Regions from separate parts of the Streptomyces sp. NPDC051976 genome, predicted to be linked through region 1. Evidence: riboswitches for the same ligand, from Rfam matches in the RefSeq annotation. Region 1 holds a riboswitch; each other region holds the start of a gene.

Region 1 (4,677 bases):
CCGCCCCGCCTGACGGACCGGGCCCCCAACCGCCGCGCGGCCGATTAGCCTCGGAGACGCCAGGAACAGCCAGGAACTTCCAGGAACAGCTACAGCCAAGAACAGTGCCCGGGGGACGGGTCCGACGAGGAGGATCAGATGGCGCGGATGTCGGCGGGTGTCGTGGCGGCCGGTGGGCTGGTCGCGGGGTACGGGGTCGCCCGGTGGACGAAGAAGCGGGCGCTCGGCGGCGTCACGCTCGCGGCGGCGGGAGCCGTCGCGGCCAGGGAGTGGAACGAGCGCGCGGGCGCCGCCGCCGCCGTGGGCCTGACCAGTGCCTGCGTGGCCGCCTTCGCCGGTTCGCACCCCCTGGCGAAGAAGCTCGGCGCGTGGCCCGCGGTGTTCACCGTCGCCGGCGGCGTGGCGGCGGCGTCCTGGGCGATCTCCGGACGGCGCTCGATCTAAGGCGCGGCGAGACCCCATATACGGTCGGAAGGCGTCGGATTCGCCTTCCGATCGTTCTTTTTCCGCCAGTACGGCGCAAAGTACATCCTTCGCTGACCGTTATCGGTCAAATAGGCATCACGGTGCCTGCTCTCATCGGCACCGCCGCCGTATCGAAGGGGAGGCGTCGGCATGCCGGGCACCATACGTACAGAACAGCGGGCACACAGAGGTCGGAGAACCGGGGGGCGGATCGGGGGGCGGACCACCGGGCGGACATCCGCGATACGGGCGGCGGCCGTCGCCGCCTGCGCGGCGGTCGCGATCGCCGTACTGGCCACGGGCTGCAGCAGCTCCGGATCGTCAGAGGCCAAGGACTCGCCGAGCGCGTCCGCCACCACGGCGCCCCCCACGACCACGCCTGCGACCACCGCGCCGCCCACGACCACACCCAGCACCACCGCACCCACCCACACCACCGCCGCGCCCGCCACACCGCGGCCCACCCCCAAGCGGACGTCGCCCCGGCCCACCGCCCAGGAGCCCGCGCCGCCCTCACCCACCAGCGACCGCAGCGGCGAAGACATCGTCTCCCCGAGCGGACGCCGCTACTCCGCCGGGCAGTTCTGCCCCACCCGCGACCTCGGACGGTCCACCCTCGACGCCCACGGCGTCCTGATCAAGTGCGTGATGGAGAGCGGCCGTCCGCACTGGCACCGCGTCTGACACGTAAGAGTGGCCGCGGACAGGCCGGCGGCCCTGGCGTCGGGGGGGAGTGCGCCAGGGCCGCCGTGTTCGGAAGGCCGGACCACGGGGGTACGAGCCGGGCTGAGGGGGAGGCGCCCGGCTCGGTCCGTGGCACAGACCGTGGTGCGAGGACCGTCACGAGGACGGTGCCGGTTCAGACGGTGATGTCGTGGGCGTGCAGCCACGCCAGGGGGTCGACGGGGGCCGCGCCGCCGGGGCGGACCTCCAGGTGGAGGTGGGGGGCGGTGACGCTGCCCGTGGCACCGACGCGGCCGATCGTGTCGCCGGTGGTGACCTGGCCGGAGGTGACGACCATCGTGGACAGGTGGCAGTACCAGAGCTCGGTGCCGTCGGCGAGAGTGAGGACGACGCGGTAGCCGTACGAACCCGCCCATCCCGCCGAGGTGATCGTGCCGGTGTGGATGGCGTGCACCGGGGTGCCCGTGGGGGCCGCGAAGTCCTGGCCGGTGTGGGTGTTGGCCCACAGCGAGCTGACCTCGCCGAAGCCCGCGGTGAGCGTGTACGAGGCGACGGGCTTGAGGTACGAGGCGGCGAGCCGGGCCAGCCGGTCGGCCTCCTCCTGGGCGGCGGCGGCCGCGTCGGCCTTCGCCTTCTCCTCGGCGGCGGCCTTGGCAGCCGCGGCCTGTTCGCGCACCTTCTGGGCGGCGGCCTCACGGGCGGCCTGTGCGGCGGCGGCCTGCTCGGCCGCGGCGCGTTCGGCCTGTGCGGCGGCGTCACGCTGTTGGTTGGCCTGGCCCAGGATGCGGGCACGCAAGGCTTCACCGGGGTCGGCGGACCGTGCGTCGCCAGCCTCGGGGGCCGGGTTCGTGGGGGTGGTGTCGGACGCCGCCGAGGACGTGGCGTCCGTGGAGGCGGCCTGTTCGCCGACGCTCAGCAGGTCACGCGGCAGATCGGTGGCCTGGAGCGCTGACGGGGCGTCGGGGAGGCCGGGAGCGGCCGGCGCGTCCGAAATCAGCGGCAGGGAAGGGAGTTCGGGCACCTCGGGCGCGTCCGGGAGCGAGATCGGCGCGGGCGCCGCATCGGCCGCCATGGCGACCCCGCCCACCCCACCCGCTCCGACGGCGGCCATCGCGGCCACCCCGATCACGGTGGTGCCGCGGGCCACTGCCCGCTGCCGGGGGAGACGGTGCTTGCCGCGGAGCGCCTCGGCCAAAGCCTCGGCCCGCTCCGCCTCGGTCATGTCGCGCTCGGTCAGGTCGCGATCGTCCCGGTCCCCTGGGGTGCCGAGTTGCGGGGCCGGTGCGTAGGCAGGCTGGTTGGACGCCACGCGGGCGCGCTCCTTTCCTTCCTTGTCGCCTACCGGGTTAGCTGACGGGTTCGGAGCAGGAAGGTCTCCTACGGGCCTGGGAGCTGCCCGATTCACCCCATGTGGTGGGTCCCCGGTTCCCGCGGACGGGATTCGGCAAGCGCACGGTGCCGCCTCTGTGGCGGTGGTGACGACCGCGCTGCGTTATCGAACGTTAATAGAGCCGGGGGCGTTTTCCAAGTCGAATCCAAGAGTTGAACGTCAGAACCAATCGGGCATCGAGCATCTAGTCGGGTTAAAGCAGGCGCGCTACGTGGCCGAGTAGTGATGTGAGTGTGTGTCAGTTGTTATCGGAGGGGGGTGACATGGTTACGGTCGGTCAGCGGGCAGTGGCAGCCGGAATCCCCGGGTGCGCCCGCGCACATGAGGGCGCACGAGGGGGCGCACGCGACCATCGACCGCACCCGGCGCCGCACCCGCACCGGACCCCGTACGACCGCGCCGCCACCGGTGTGGACCTCTGCCAGTTAGCGAAACGCTTGGCAGGCCGCCGACCTGGGTCCCACCATGGGCACGCCTCGCGAATTTGTCATGCACTCGTCCGCATTTACCGGCCCGTACCCACCGGCACCGCCGCGCCATGACACCCCCAGGGAGCCCCACCATGGAACGCCCCGTTCGCGCCCAACACCCCGACGCCGAAAGCCGGTTCGCCCCACCCGGCCGGTCGGGACCGCAGTCCCCGTCCGCCCGATCCGGCCACCCCGACGGAATCAGCCTCAGCCGCCGCTCACTGCTGCACGGCGGACTCGCCCTCGGCGCCGCGGCCGCCGTCGGCATCGCGGGCGGCCTCACCGGCGGCGGGGGCCGGGCGTCGGCCGCGACCGTCGACTACCCGGGGGCCACCTGGGCACCCGCGAGCACCGGCAACTACACGGCGTCCAACCGCACTTCGACCTACCCGATCAACCTGGTCGTCATCCACGTGACCCAGGAGACCTTCGCCGACACCATCAAGCTCTTCCAGGACCCGGCGCACGCCGCCGCCGCGCACTACGTCGTCCGGTCGGCCGACGGCGCGATCGACCAGTGCGTACGCGAGCACGACGTCGCCTGGCACGCGGGCAACTGGGACTACAACACCCGCAGTATCGGCATCGAGCACGAGGGCTGGGTCGACCAGCCCGCGTACTTCACCACCGCGATGTACCACGCGTCGGCCGCGCTGACCGCCGAGATCTGCGACAAGTACGGCATCCCCAAGGACCGCAACCACATCATCGGCCACTACCAGGTCCCGGGCACCGACCACACCGACCCCGGCCCCAACTGGGACTGGGTGCGCTACATGCGGCTGGTCAACGGCACCTGAGCCAGGGCTCGGCGGCCCGACGGAGCAGCGCGGAAACTCCGCACCCACATCCCCATTGACACAATGGTCAAGAGTCGTTGACCATTACGTCGTGCCGCCACCCACTCCCCCGCAGCCCGAAGATCCCACCCCCGAGACCGCCGAGGTCGTCGACCTGACCACCGACGAGCAACTGCGCGCGGTCAACAACCTCGTACGGCACCGGATCATCCGGTTGCTCCGCGACGGCCCGGCCACCATCACCCAGATCGCGCAGAAGCTCGACCTGCTCAAGGGCAGTTCGAGCTACCACGTACGGCTGCTGGAACGGGCCGGGATCGTCCATGTGGTCAGCACCCGCAAGGTGCGCGGCGTGACCGAGCGGTACTACGCACCGGCCAGCCGCGCCATCCGCCTGCCGGACCCCGCCCCGGGCACACCGGACGTGCTGATGCGGCACGTCCTGGCCGACCTGGAGGCGGCACCCGCCGACCCGCACCGGCTCGTACGGCTGCAGCACTCCCGCATCGGGGCGGCGCGGTTCGCCGAGTTCACCGAGCGGCTGGAAGCGCTGATGGACGAACTGGGCGAGGCGGCGACGCCGGAGGAGGGCGAAGTCGCCCTGGCGGTCGCCTTCTTCCGCCCGAAGGACCCAGGACCAGTGAACGACACGGACAACACGGACGAGGACACCCAACTTTGAGAATCTCCAGCATCACCGGCGGACTGCCGCCCGCCTTCAGCAGGTTGTGGGCCGCCGCGGGCGTCTCGGGACTCGGCGACGGTGTCTACATGGCCGCCCTGCCCCTGCTCGCCGCCAGCCTCACCCACGACCCCTTCACGCTCAGCCTCGTCGCGGCCACCGCGGTGCTGCCGTGGCTGATGTTCG
Region 2 (4,677 bases), on a different contig from region 1:
TCTGCGTGTACGTGGTGCGGGGGAGCGAGACGCCCGCAGCCCTCCAGGCGGCCTGGGTCAGCCCCGAGCAGTCGTAGGCGTTCGGGCCGGTGGCGCCCCAGACGTACGGCAGGCCCAGCGCGCGGTAGGCGAAGGCGACGGCCTGCGCGGCGCGGGCGGAGGGGGCCGCGGGGATGCCCGACCGGCCGGGGTCGGGGGAGAGCGGGGTGCGGGTGGCGGCGCGGGTGGTGGGCGCCGAGGAGCCGTCGGAGGCGTCGACTGCGGCGCGTTCGGGGGCGGAGAGCCGGTCGAGCAGGGCCTGCGCCTGCGCCAGCTTCGTCTGCACCTCGTGCTTGCGGGCCGCCAGCCGCTCCTGCGCCGACCGCAGCGCGGCGAGCTTCGCGTCGGCCGCGTCATGGGTGCGCGCCACATCCTGCCGCTGGGCGGCGAGTTGGGCCAGCGCGGCGGTCTGCCTGCTGCTCAACTTGTCGAGCAGGCCCGCCCGTTCCAGATACGCGTCCGGCGAGGAGCTGAGCACCAGCTGCACGGTCGGGTCGATGCCGCCCGTACGGTACTGCGCCGCCGCCAGCGAACCGATGGTGTCCCGCGTCTCGTTGAACAGCGCGGTCTTGCGGGCCAGTTCGTCCTGGAGCGCGTCGACGGCGTGCCGGGCGGTGTCCGCCTGCTCCTTCGCGCCGTCGTAGCTCTCGGTGGCCGCCTCCGCCTGCTGGTAGAGGGCGTCGACCTCCGCCTTGACCTCGCCGGGGGTGGCGGGCCGCGGCTGCGCGTTGCCGGTCTCCGCGAAGAGGGTGACCGACGCGGCGGAGGCGAGCGCGAGGGTGACGGCCGTACGGGCCGAGGTGCGGGCGGTGAAGGCACGCGCCGCCGTGGGTCTGCGGTGCGAGCGGGGACTGTGGGAGGCCATGCGGCCGTCATCCCTTCCGGGGCCAGGGGACGGTCCGGCGGCGCCCGCCACGGGGGGAGCAGGCGACCGCCGGACCTTCGGCGGGGGCGGTCGTGCCGTCCGGCTTCTGACGGCAATGGGGATCGACCACCTGGGGAGTGACGCTAAACCTGCCGGGGGGAGGGGGCGGGCAAGGAGACCGGGACTGGTCGTATTCGATCGGCCCGCGACCGTAACCGACCGGCGGGCGGGGCGGCCGCGGCGTAATGCGTCCACCACATGACCGAAGAGCCGGTCGGGGACTCCCCGACCGGCTCTCGTGTGCTACGGAATGCGGTGTTGCGGTGCTTCGGCCCTGCGGTGTCAGGCCAGGCGGACGGCGCCCGCGAACGGCATCCAGCTCAACTGCCCGATCTCCACGACCGCGCCGGTGTGCGGGGCGTGCACGATCTGGCCGTTGCCGAGGTAGATGGCCACGTGGCTGATGCCGGAGTAGAAGAAGACCAGGTCGCCGGGGCGCAGGTCCGACTCCGAGACCCGCGTGCCGTCCTTGATCTGGTCCCAGGTGGTGCGGCCGATGTCGATGCCCGCGGCGTGGTAGGCGGCCTGCGTCAGACCCGAGCAGTCGTACGAGCCCGGGCCGGTGGCGCCCCGCTCGTACGGCTTGCCGCGCTGCGCGAGGGCGAACGCGATGGCCTGGGCGGCGCGGCCGGAGGCGGGGCCGTTGTACGTGTAGTGCGTGGGCGTCGACGAGGTGCTGTGGTGGTCGAGCGCGGCGAGCTGGGTGCGCTGGTCCTTGGTGAGGCTGTTGAGCAGCTTCTGCGCGGCGGCCAGCTTGGTGTCGACGTTCTTCTTCTCGGCGGCCAGCTTGCTCTGCGCGGCGGTCAGCTCGTTGAGGCTCGAAGTGGCCTGCGCGCGCTGGATGTTGGCCTGCTCCTGCTGGACCTTGAAGGTCTCCAGCGCCTGCTCCTGCGTGGTGGAGAGCCGGTCCAGCATGTGCGTCTGGGCCAGGAAGCCCGCCGGGTCCTCGGAGAGCAGCAGCTGCGTGGTCTCGTCGATGCCGCCGTCGCGGTACTGCGCGGTGGCGAACTGGCCCAGGATGCGCCGCGTCTCGTTCATCTTCTGGGTCTTCTGCGCGACCTGCGCCAGGAGCTGGTTCGCCGTCGCGCGCTGCTTGGTCGTCTTCTCCTGCGCGGCGTCGTACTGCTGCGTGGCGACCTCGGCCTGCTGGTTCAGTTCCTCGATCTGCGCCTTCACCTCGGCGATCGAGGGCTTGGCGGGCGCCGCGTTCGCGCTCTCGCTCAGCAGGGTGACCGAGGCCAGCGCCGCGGTGGTGATACCGACGGCGGCCCGCGGGCCCGCCGTTGACAGTATTCGGGTACGCGGCTTGCGATGCGACGCCAAGAGAGGCAAATCCTTCCGTGTGCCGCCTACCGGGTTAGCTGACGGGTTCGGGCTGAAGGTCGCCCTACGGTCGGGACACCTTGCGGTGTCTCTACCGATTCACCCCACGTGCTGGGTGGGTCCCCGGCTCCGGTCCAGGACCGGATTGAGCGGAGGTGGTGCGCTGTCGACTCCGGAGCCGACGGGGGAGCACGCCACCTAGCGGGCTACCGTAGTCAACTTCTTCGAGTCTTGGGAAGTTTGGATTGCAATGTGACCGAAATCGCTTTGTGATCTTACTGTTTGTGCACGCCCCCTTATTCGGACAAGTCCGAATACAGAGGGTCAATCCCTCGGTCAAGCCGGGCGGACGGCACCGTAGATGGGCATCTCCGTGATCGGCGCGATCTTCACCACGGTGCCGGTGTGCGGCGCGTGGATCATCATGCCGTCGCCTATGTAGAGCCCGACGTGGCTGATGTCGCTGTAGAAGAAGATCAGGTCGCCCGGCTGGAGGTCGGACGTCGACACCCGGGTGCCCACCTTCACCTGGTCCCAGGTGGTCCGCGGCAGGTCGATCCCGGCCGCCCGCCACGCCGCCTGCGTCAGACCCGAGCAGTCGTACGACGACGGTCCCGTCGCGCCCCACACGTACGGCTTGCCGATCTGCTGGCGCGCGAACGCGATCGCCGTCGCGGCCTTCGACGAGGAGGACGAGCCCGGCGCGGTCGGGGTGGTGCCCCCGGCCTTCTTCGCCGCCGCCTCGCGCGCCGCCTTCTCCTTGGCCGCCAGCGCCGCCGCCCTCTTCTTGGCCTCGGCCTCCTGCTTGGCCGCCAGCGCCGCGAGCCGCGCCTTCTCCTGCGCGGTCAGGCTGTTGAGCAGCTTCTGCGCCTCGCTCAGCTTGGTCTGCACCGTCGCCTTGGCGGTCCGCAGCTGGGCCTGCTGGGTGGTGAGGGTGGCCAGGCTCTTCGCCGCCTCGATGCGCTGCTGCGTCGCCGCCGCCTGCTGCACCCGGTACGACTCGACGGCCGACTTCTGGCGCTGGCTCATCACGTCCGACAGGTGCGCCTGGTCCAGCAGCGCCTGCGCGTCGGGCGACAGCAGGTAGCGGCTGGTCGAGTCGTCGCCGCCGGAGCGGTACTGCGCGGCCGCGTACTGCCCGAGCACCCGCCGCGAGGCGTTCAACTGCTCGGTCTTCTGGGCCGCCTGCGCCAGCAGCTTGTTGACCTTGGTGTTCTGCTGGTCGGTCAGCTCCTTGGTGCCGTTGTAGTGCTCGGTGGCCACTTCGGCCTGGTGCATCAGCGCGTCGACCTTCGCCTTCACCTCGGCGATCGACGGCTGCGCGGGCTTGGCCGGCTGGGCGGGCGCCGCACTCGCGCTCTCACCCAGCAGGGTCACGGTCGCCAGAGCCGCGGTGGTGATCCCCACGGCCGCTCGCGGACCGGGGGCGCTGAGTAGCGCGGTTCTGGCCTTACGGTGTGTCGCCATGGCGGGCGGACTCCTTCCGGACGCCGGACGCTGCCTGGTTGGCGGAGACCGTAGCCAAAGCGTGGCGCCGCTGTGAAGGCCGGTGTCCGATAGGCCCGATACCTTTTCGTAATCTTTTGCGGTTCGCATGCACGGCAGCGCTTTCCGTCACACAGCGTGGCATCGGCACTACGTCGGAGGCGGATTCGGCACTACACCGGAAGCGGCGGTGGGCTGTCGGTGCCGGGCTCTAGACTCGGGAGGCGATGAGCAGCCTCTTTGACGACAACTTCCTGCGCGGTCTCACACCGTTCGACGCCTCCGCCGAAGGCTCGGTCCCGCCGCCTCCGGAGCCGGAGGACGGACCGGGCGGCGAGGACGTGCCCGACGACCTCTTCGGCGGCCGGTTCGACGGCCCGCCGCCCGAGCGGGACACGCACTACCGCGACGGCGCCCCGCGCCCCGCCACCGACCCCGCACAGCTTTTGGAGGGTCTCAACGAGCAGCAGCGCGCCGCCGTCGAGCACTCCGGCGGCCCCCTGCTCATCGTCGCGGGCGCCGGATCCGGCAAGACCCGGGTGCTCACCCACCGCATCGCGCACCTGCTCGGCGCACGTCATGTCCACCCCGGCTCGATCCTCGCGATCACCTTCACCAACAAGGCCGCGGGCGAGATGAAGGAGCGCGTCCAGGAGCTCGTCGGCCCGCGCGCCAACGTGATGTGGGTGTCCACTTTCCACAGTGCGTGCGTCCGCATCCTGCGCCGCGAGTCGAAGGTGCTCGGCTTCACGTCGTCCTTCTCGATCTACGACGCCGCCGACTCCAAGCGGCTGATGGCGCTGGTCTGCCGGGACCTCGACCTGGACCCGAAGCAGTACCCACCGAAGTCCTTCAGCGCCAAGATCTCCAACCTGAAGAACGAACTGATCGACGAGGAGACCTTC
Region 3 (4,677 bases), on a different contig from region 1:
CGGTGTGGAGCTGGCCGACATCGAGTCCGCGGTGGACGAGGAGCTGGCCCGTTTCGCCGCCGAGGGGCCGACGCCCGAGGAGATGGAGCGCGCCCAGGCGCAGTTGGAGCGCGAGTGGCTGGACCGGCTGGCCACGGTGGGCGGCCGGGCCGACGAGCTGTGCCGCTTCGCGGTGCTGCACGGCGACCCCCAACTGGCGCTGACCGCCGTGGACCGGGTGCTGACCGTCACCGCGGCGGAGGTCCAGGCCGTGGCCGCCGCGCGGCTGCGCCCCGACAACCGCGCCGTGCTCGTCTACGAGCCCACGGGCGGCGATCAGGCGGAGGAAGAAGAACCGGAGGCGGGAGCCGCCGCCGAAGGACCAGAACAGTCAGCGGAGATCGCCCAGGCCGTACAGACCGGGCAGGAGGGCGAGCTGTGAGCGACGACACCGCGGCCGTCATGACGTTCCACCCCCAGCCGCAGGCCGGTGAGCCCAAGCCGTGGGCCTTCCCGGCGCCGGAGCGCTCGACGCTCGGCAACGGGCTGACCCTGCTCACCAGCCACCGGCCGGGACAGCAGGTCGTCGCCGTCGAGGTGCTGCTCGACGCGCCGCTGGACGCCGAGCCCAAGGGCCTGGACGGCGTCGGCACCATCATGGCCAGGGCGCTGTCGGAGGGCACCGACAAGCACACCGCCGAGGAGTTCGCCGCCGAACTCGAGCGCTGCGGCGCCACCCTGGACGCGCACGCCGACCACCCGGGGGTGCGGGTCTCCCTCGAAGTGCCCGCCTCCCGGCTGGACAAGGCGCTCGGCCTGCTCGCCGACGCGCTGCGCGCACCGGCCTTCCCGGAGGACGAGGTCAAGCGGCTGGTGGCCAACCGGCTCGACGAGATCCCGCACGAGCTGGCCAACCCCGGCCGCCGGGCCGCCATGGCGCTGTCCAAGGAGCTGTTCGCGCCCGAACTGCGCTGCTCCCGCCCGCGCCAGGGCACCGAGGACACCGTCCGGATGATCGACGCGGCGGCCGTACGCGCCTTCTACGCCGCCCATGTGCGGCCGTCGACGGCGACCGCCGTGGTGGTCGGCGACCTCACCGGTATCGAGCTGCCCGCACTGCTCCAGGACACCCTGGGCGCGTGGACCGGCTCCACGGCGCAGCCGCGCCCCCGTCCTGCCATCACCGCCGACGACACCGCGCGGGTGGTGATCGTGGACCGGCCGGGCGCGGTGCAGACGCAGGTCCTCATCGGACGGGCCGGCGCCGACCGGCACGACCCGGTGTGGGCGGCCCAGGTACTCGGCACCTACTGCCTCGGCGGCACCCTGACATCCCGTCTGGACCGGGTGCTGCGCGAGGAGAAGGGCTACACCTACGGCGTACGGGCCTTCGGGCAGGTGCTGCTCAGCTCCGCCCCCAGCTCGCCGCAGGGCGCCACAGGGGCCGCGCTGATGGGCATCAGCGGCTCGGTCGCCACCGAGGTGACGGGACCGGCGCTGGCCGACGCCTGGCAGGTCATCCGCACCCTGGCCGACGGCGGGTTGACCGACGAGGAGCGGGACGTCGCCGTGCAGAACCTGGTGGGCGTGGCACCGCTGCGCTACGAGACCGCGGCGGCCGTCGCCGACACCTTCGCCGACCAGGTCGAGCAGCAACTCGCCGACGACTTCCAGGCGAAGCTGTACGCGCGGCTGGTGGAGACCGGCACCGTCGAGGCGACCGCCGCGGTGGTCAACGCCTTCCCGCTCGACCGGCTCGTGGTGGTCCTGGTCGGGGACGCGGCCGCCATCGAGGGACCGGTGCGCGAGGTCGGCATCGGCCCGGTGAAGGTGGTCACCAGCGGCTGATCGCGCACCTGTTGTGACGGAACCCCGGTCGCCGCTGGTGGCACCGGGGTTCCGCCCGTTTTCCGGCACTATGGGCGGGTGTTCGGGGAGTCCGCGGGGGTGTGGCGAAGCCAACAAATCGGCTGATCTGTTTGGTGTATCGGCGAGTACGCGGCTAGCGTCTTCGCTCGTTGCCCGCCAGCAGCGGTCGCCACCAGCGGCCCCGGGCACACATCGCCGAGTCCCCGTCAGGGGAGCCGGGGACCCACGTCCCTGGGGTGAATCGGGATCTTCCGCCCTGTGCGGCGGTCCCGTAGGAGACCTTCCTGCTCCGAACCCGTCAGCTAACCCGGTAGGCGAGAAGGAAGGAAAGGAGCGACGCCTCTCCATGGCGTTCACCGTTCTGCCCGCCTCCCGCGGGAAGCACCGCCGTGCCCACCGCGCCCCGGGCTCCGGCCGCACCCGCGCCACCATGGCCGGCGTCGTCGTCCTCACCGCCACCGGCGCCTTCGGCTCCAGCGCGATGGCCGCCCCCGGGCAGGCCGAGCCCGAGGCAGCCCAGAGCACCTCGCTGGCCCAGGCGCTCGACGTGACCGACTCCCTGGTCCACTCGCTCGCCGTCCAGGCCGACGCGCAGCACAAGGCGGCCGACACCGCGAAGGCCGAGGCCGAGCAGGTCCGGCAGCAGGCCGCCGCCAGGGCCAAGGCCGCGGCGGAGGCGAAGGCAAAGGCCGAAGCCCGCGCCAGGACGCTGCGCGAGCTGCAGAAGCAGCGCGCCGCCCGGGCCGCCGCCCGTGCCGCGCTCGCCTACACCAGGCCGGTCGGCTCGGCGCCGATCGGCACCGAGTACAAGGCGGCCGGGTCCAACTGGGCCAGCGGCTACCACACCGGTGTGGACTTCCTGGTCGACTCCGGCACCTCGGTGCACGCCGTCGCCGCGGGCACCGTGGTCTCCTCGGGCTGGGACGGCAGCTACGGCAACGACGTGATCATCCGGCACGCCGACGGCAAGTACACCGTCTACGGCCACCTCACCGAGGCCCTGGTCTCGGCCGGGCAGACGGTCACCGCCGGCCAGCGGATCGGCATCTCCGGTGCCACCGGCAACGTGACGGGGCCGCACCTGCACTTCGAGGTGCGCACCACCCCTGACTACGGCTCGGACATCGACCCCGTCGCGTACCTGCGCGCACACGGCGTCAACGTCTGACCCCCTCGCGCCACCACGGCGCCCCCTGACCGAAGGCCCCGGCTTCCCCCCAGCCGGGGCCTTCGTGCGTCCGTTTCTCCCCGGACAATCCTGAATTCTGGTGGCTGCTTTCCCATTCTCCGGTGTGCTGGAATGGAGTCGCGCACAATAGGGGAAAAGAATGGGGTCCTGCGATGCGGAATCGGCTGTGAACGGCACGGACGGCTCGGGCCGGCGTATCTCCGCCCAGGTGGTGTGTACGGCCATCAGGGACGACATCGTCGGCGGTTACTTCCCGCCCGGCGGCCGCCTCACCGAGGAACTGCTCGCCCAGCGGTACGGCGTCTCGCGGGTGCCGGTGCGCGAGGCGCTGCGCACACTGGAGTCCGAGGGGTTCGTCCGCACCCGCAGACACGCCGGGGCCTCGGTCGCCGAGCCGACCGAGCAGGAGGCCGCCGATCTGCTGGAACTGCGGGGCCTGCTGGAGCCGCTGGGTGCCGCGCGTGCGGCTCAGCGTCGCAGCGACGCGCATCTGAAGGTGCTGCGCGGGCTCGTACGCCTTGGTCAGGAGCGGGCGGTGCAGGGGCAGTTGTCGGACCTGCCGTCGCTGAGCGGCTGGTTCCACGAGACGCTCGCGCAGGCGTCCGGCAGCCCGACCCTGGCCGCGCTGCTCACCCAGCTCCGCCACAAGATCGCCTGGGTGTACGGGAACGGCGCCGCGGTCCGTGCGGCGGAGTCCTGGGAGGAGCACGCCGCGATCGTGGACGCGGTGGCCCGGGGCGACGCCGAGCGGGCCAGGCGGCTGGCCGCCGTCCATGTGGAGCGGGGGTCCGCGGTGAGGATCCTGAAACACCCCGTCAACGCGGGGCGCCGCCGCAATTAACAAACACACCGTATACAAGGTCGTAGAATTGCGGCGCCCGTAAATGCGATAAAGCGGGACCGGAGCAATCCTGTGGGATTGTCCGGCCCCGCTGAATTCCCGTGCCCGGTGGCGGAGTGAATCCGTCAGACGGTCTCGGGCAGCTCCTCCAGGCCCTCGGCGACGAGCTTCGCCAGCCGGTCGAGCGCGGCGTCGGCGCCGTCGGCGTCGGAGGCGAGCACGATCTCCTCGCCGCCGGTCGCGCCGAGGCTGAGCACGGCCAGCATGGACGCGGCGTTGACGGCGTTGCCGTCGGCCTTGGCGATCGTCACGGGGACGCCGGCGGCGGTCGCCGCGCGGACGAAGATGGACGCGGGGCGGGCGTGCAGGCCCTCAGCCCAGCCGACGTTGACACGGCGCTCAACCATGGTGCTGCCCTTCGGGTCGTTCCAGTTGTCTAGACCAGTTTCGCACGGCCGGAGGGCTGCTCCGGCACACGGACCGGCACCGGCGGATCCGCCGCCACCTCAGCCTGCCCGCTGTGCGTCGCCCCCGCGAGCGGGGCGGGCCCGCGCTTACCCTGGGCCCATGACGGCGCAGCCAGCTCATTCGTACCCGGTGCACTGGGAGGCGGACGTCGTCCTGCGCGACGGCGGCATCGCCCACATCAGACCGATCGGCCCGGACGACGCGGGGCGGCTGGTCGGCTTCTACGAGCAGGTCTCGGACGAGTCGAAGTACTACCGCTTCTTCGCGCCCTACCCGCGGCTGTCCGACCGGGACGTGCACCGCTTCACGCACCACGACTACGACGACCGCG

What was found. Region 1 has a riboswitch for cyclic di-AMP ahead of AB0M29_RS38355 (M23 family metallopeptidase). Riboswitches for the same ligand answer to the same signal wherever they lie in the genome.
Region 2: it holds a riboswitch for cyclic di-AMP, as region 1 does, so the genes downstream of both, AB0M29_RS01330 (NlpC/P60 family protein) here and AB0M29_RS38355 (M23 family metallopeptidase) in region 1, are expected to answer to the same signal.
Region 3: it holds a riboswitch for cyclic di-AMP, as region 1 does, so the genes downstream of both, AB0M29_RS22285 (M23 family metallopeptidase) here and AB0M29_RS38355 (M23 family metallopeptidase) in region 1, are expected to answer to the same signal.

Annotation. Positions count from the first base shown of each region.
Region 1 is NZ_JBFAXL010000065.1:37,560-42,236, reverse strand. Features, by position in the region: gene AB0M29_RS38365 (hypothetical protein) at 139-444, shown strand; gene AB0M29_RS38360 (hypothetical protein) at 616-1,149, shown strand; gene AB0M29_RS38355 (M23 family metallopeptidase) at 1,325-2,458, opposite strand; cyclic di-AMP (ydaO/yuaA leader) riboswitch at 2,470-2,606, opposite strand; gene AB0M29_RS38350 (N-acetylmuramoyl-L-alanine amidase) at 3,102-3,809, shown strand; gene AB0M29_RS38345 (helix-turn-helix domain-containing protein) at 3,964-4,491, shown strand; gene AB0M29_RS38340 (MFS transporter) at 4,494-4,677, shown strand, end outside.
Region 2 is NZ_JBFAXL010000001.1:285,801-290,477, reverse strand. Features, by position in the region: gene AB0M29_RS01335 (C40 family peptidase) at 1-904, opposite strand, end outside; gene AB0M29_RS01330 (NlpC/P60 family protein) at 1,247-2,287, opposite strand; cyclic di-AMP (ydaO/yuaA leader) riboswitch at 2,295-2,449, opposite strand; gene AB0M29_RS01325 (NlpC/P60 family protein) at 2,624-3,754, opposite strand; gene pcrA (DNA helicase PcrA) at 4,000-4,677, shown strand, end outside.
Region 3 is NZ_JBFAXL010000022.1:110,713-115,389, forward strand. Features, by position in the region: gene AB0M29_RS22275 (pitrilysin family protein) at 1-421, shown strand, start outside; gene AB0M29_RS22280 (pitrilysin family protein) at 442-1,827, shown strand; cyclic di-AMP (ydaO/yuaA leader) riboswitch at 2,032-2,180, shown strand; gene AB0M29_RS22285 (M23 family metallopeptidase) at 2,195-3,016, shown strand; gene AB0M29_RS22290 (GntR family transcriptional regulator) at 3,177-3,878, shown strand; gene AB0M29_RS22295 (HPr family phosphocarrier protein) at 4,004-4,285, opposite strand; gene AB0M29_RS22300 (GNAT family N-acetyltransferase) at 4,446-4,677, shown strand, end outside.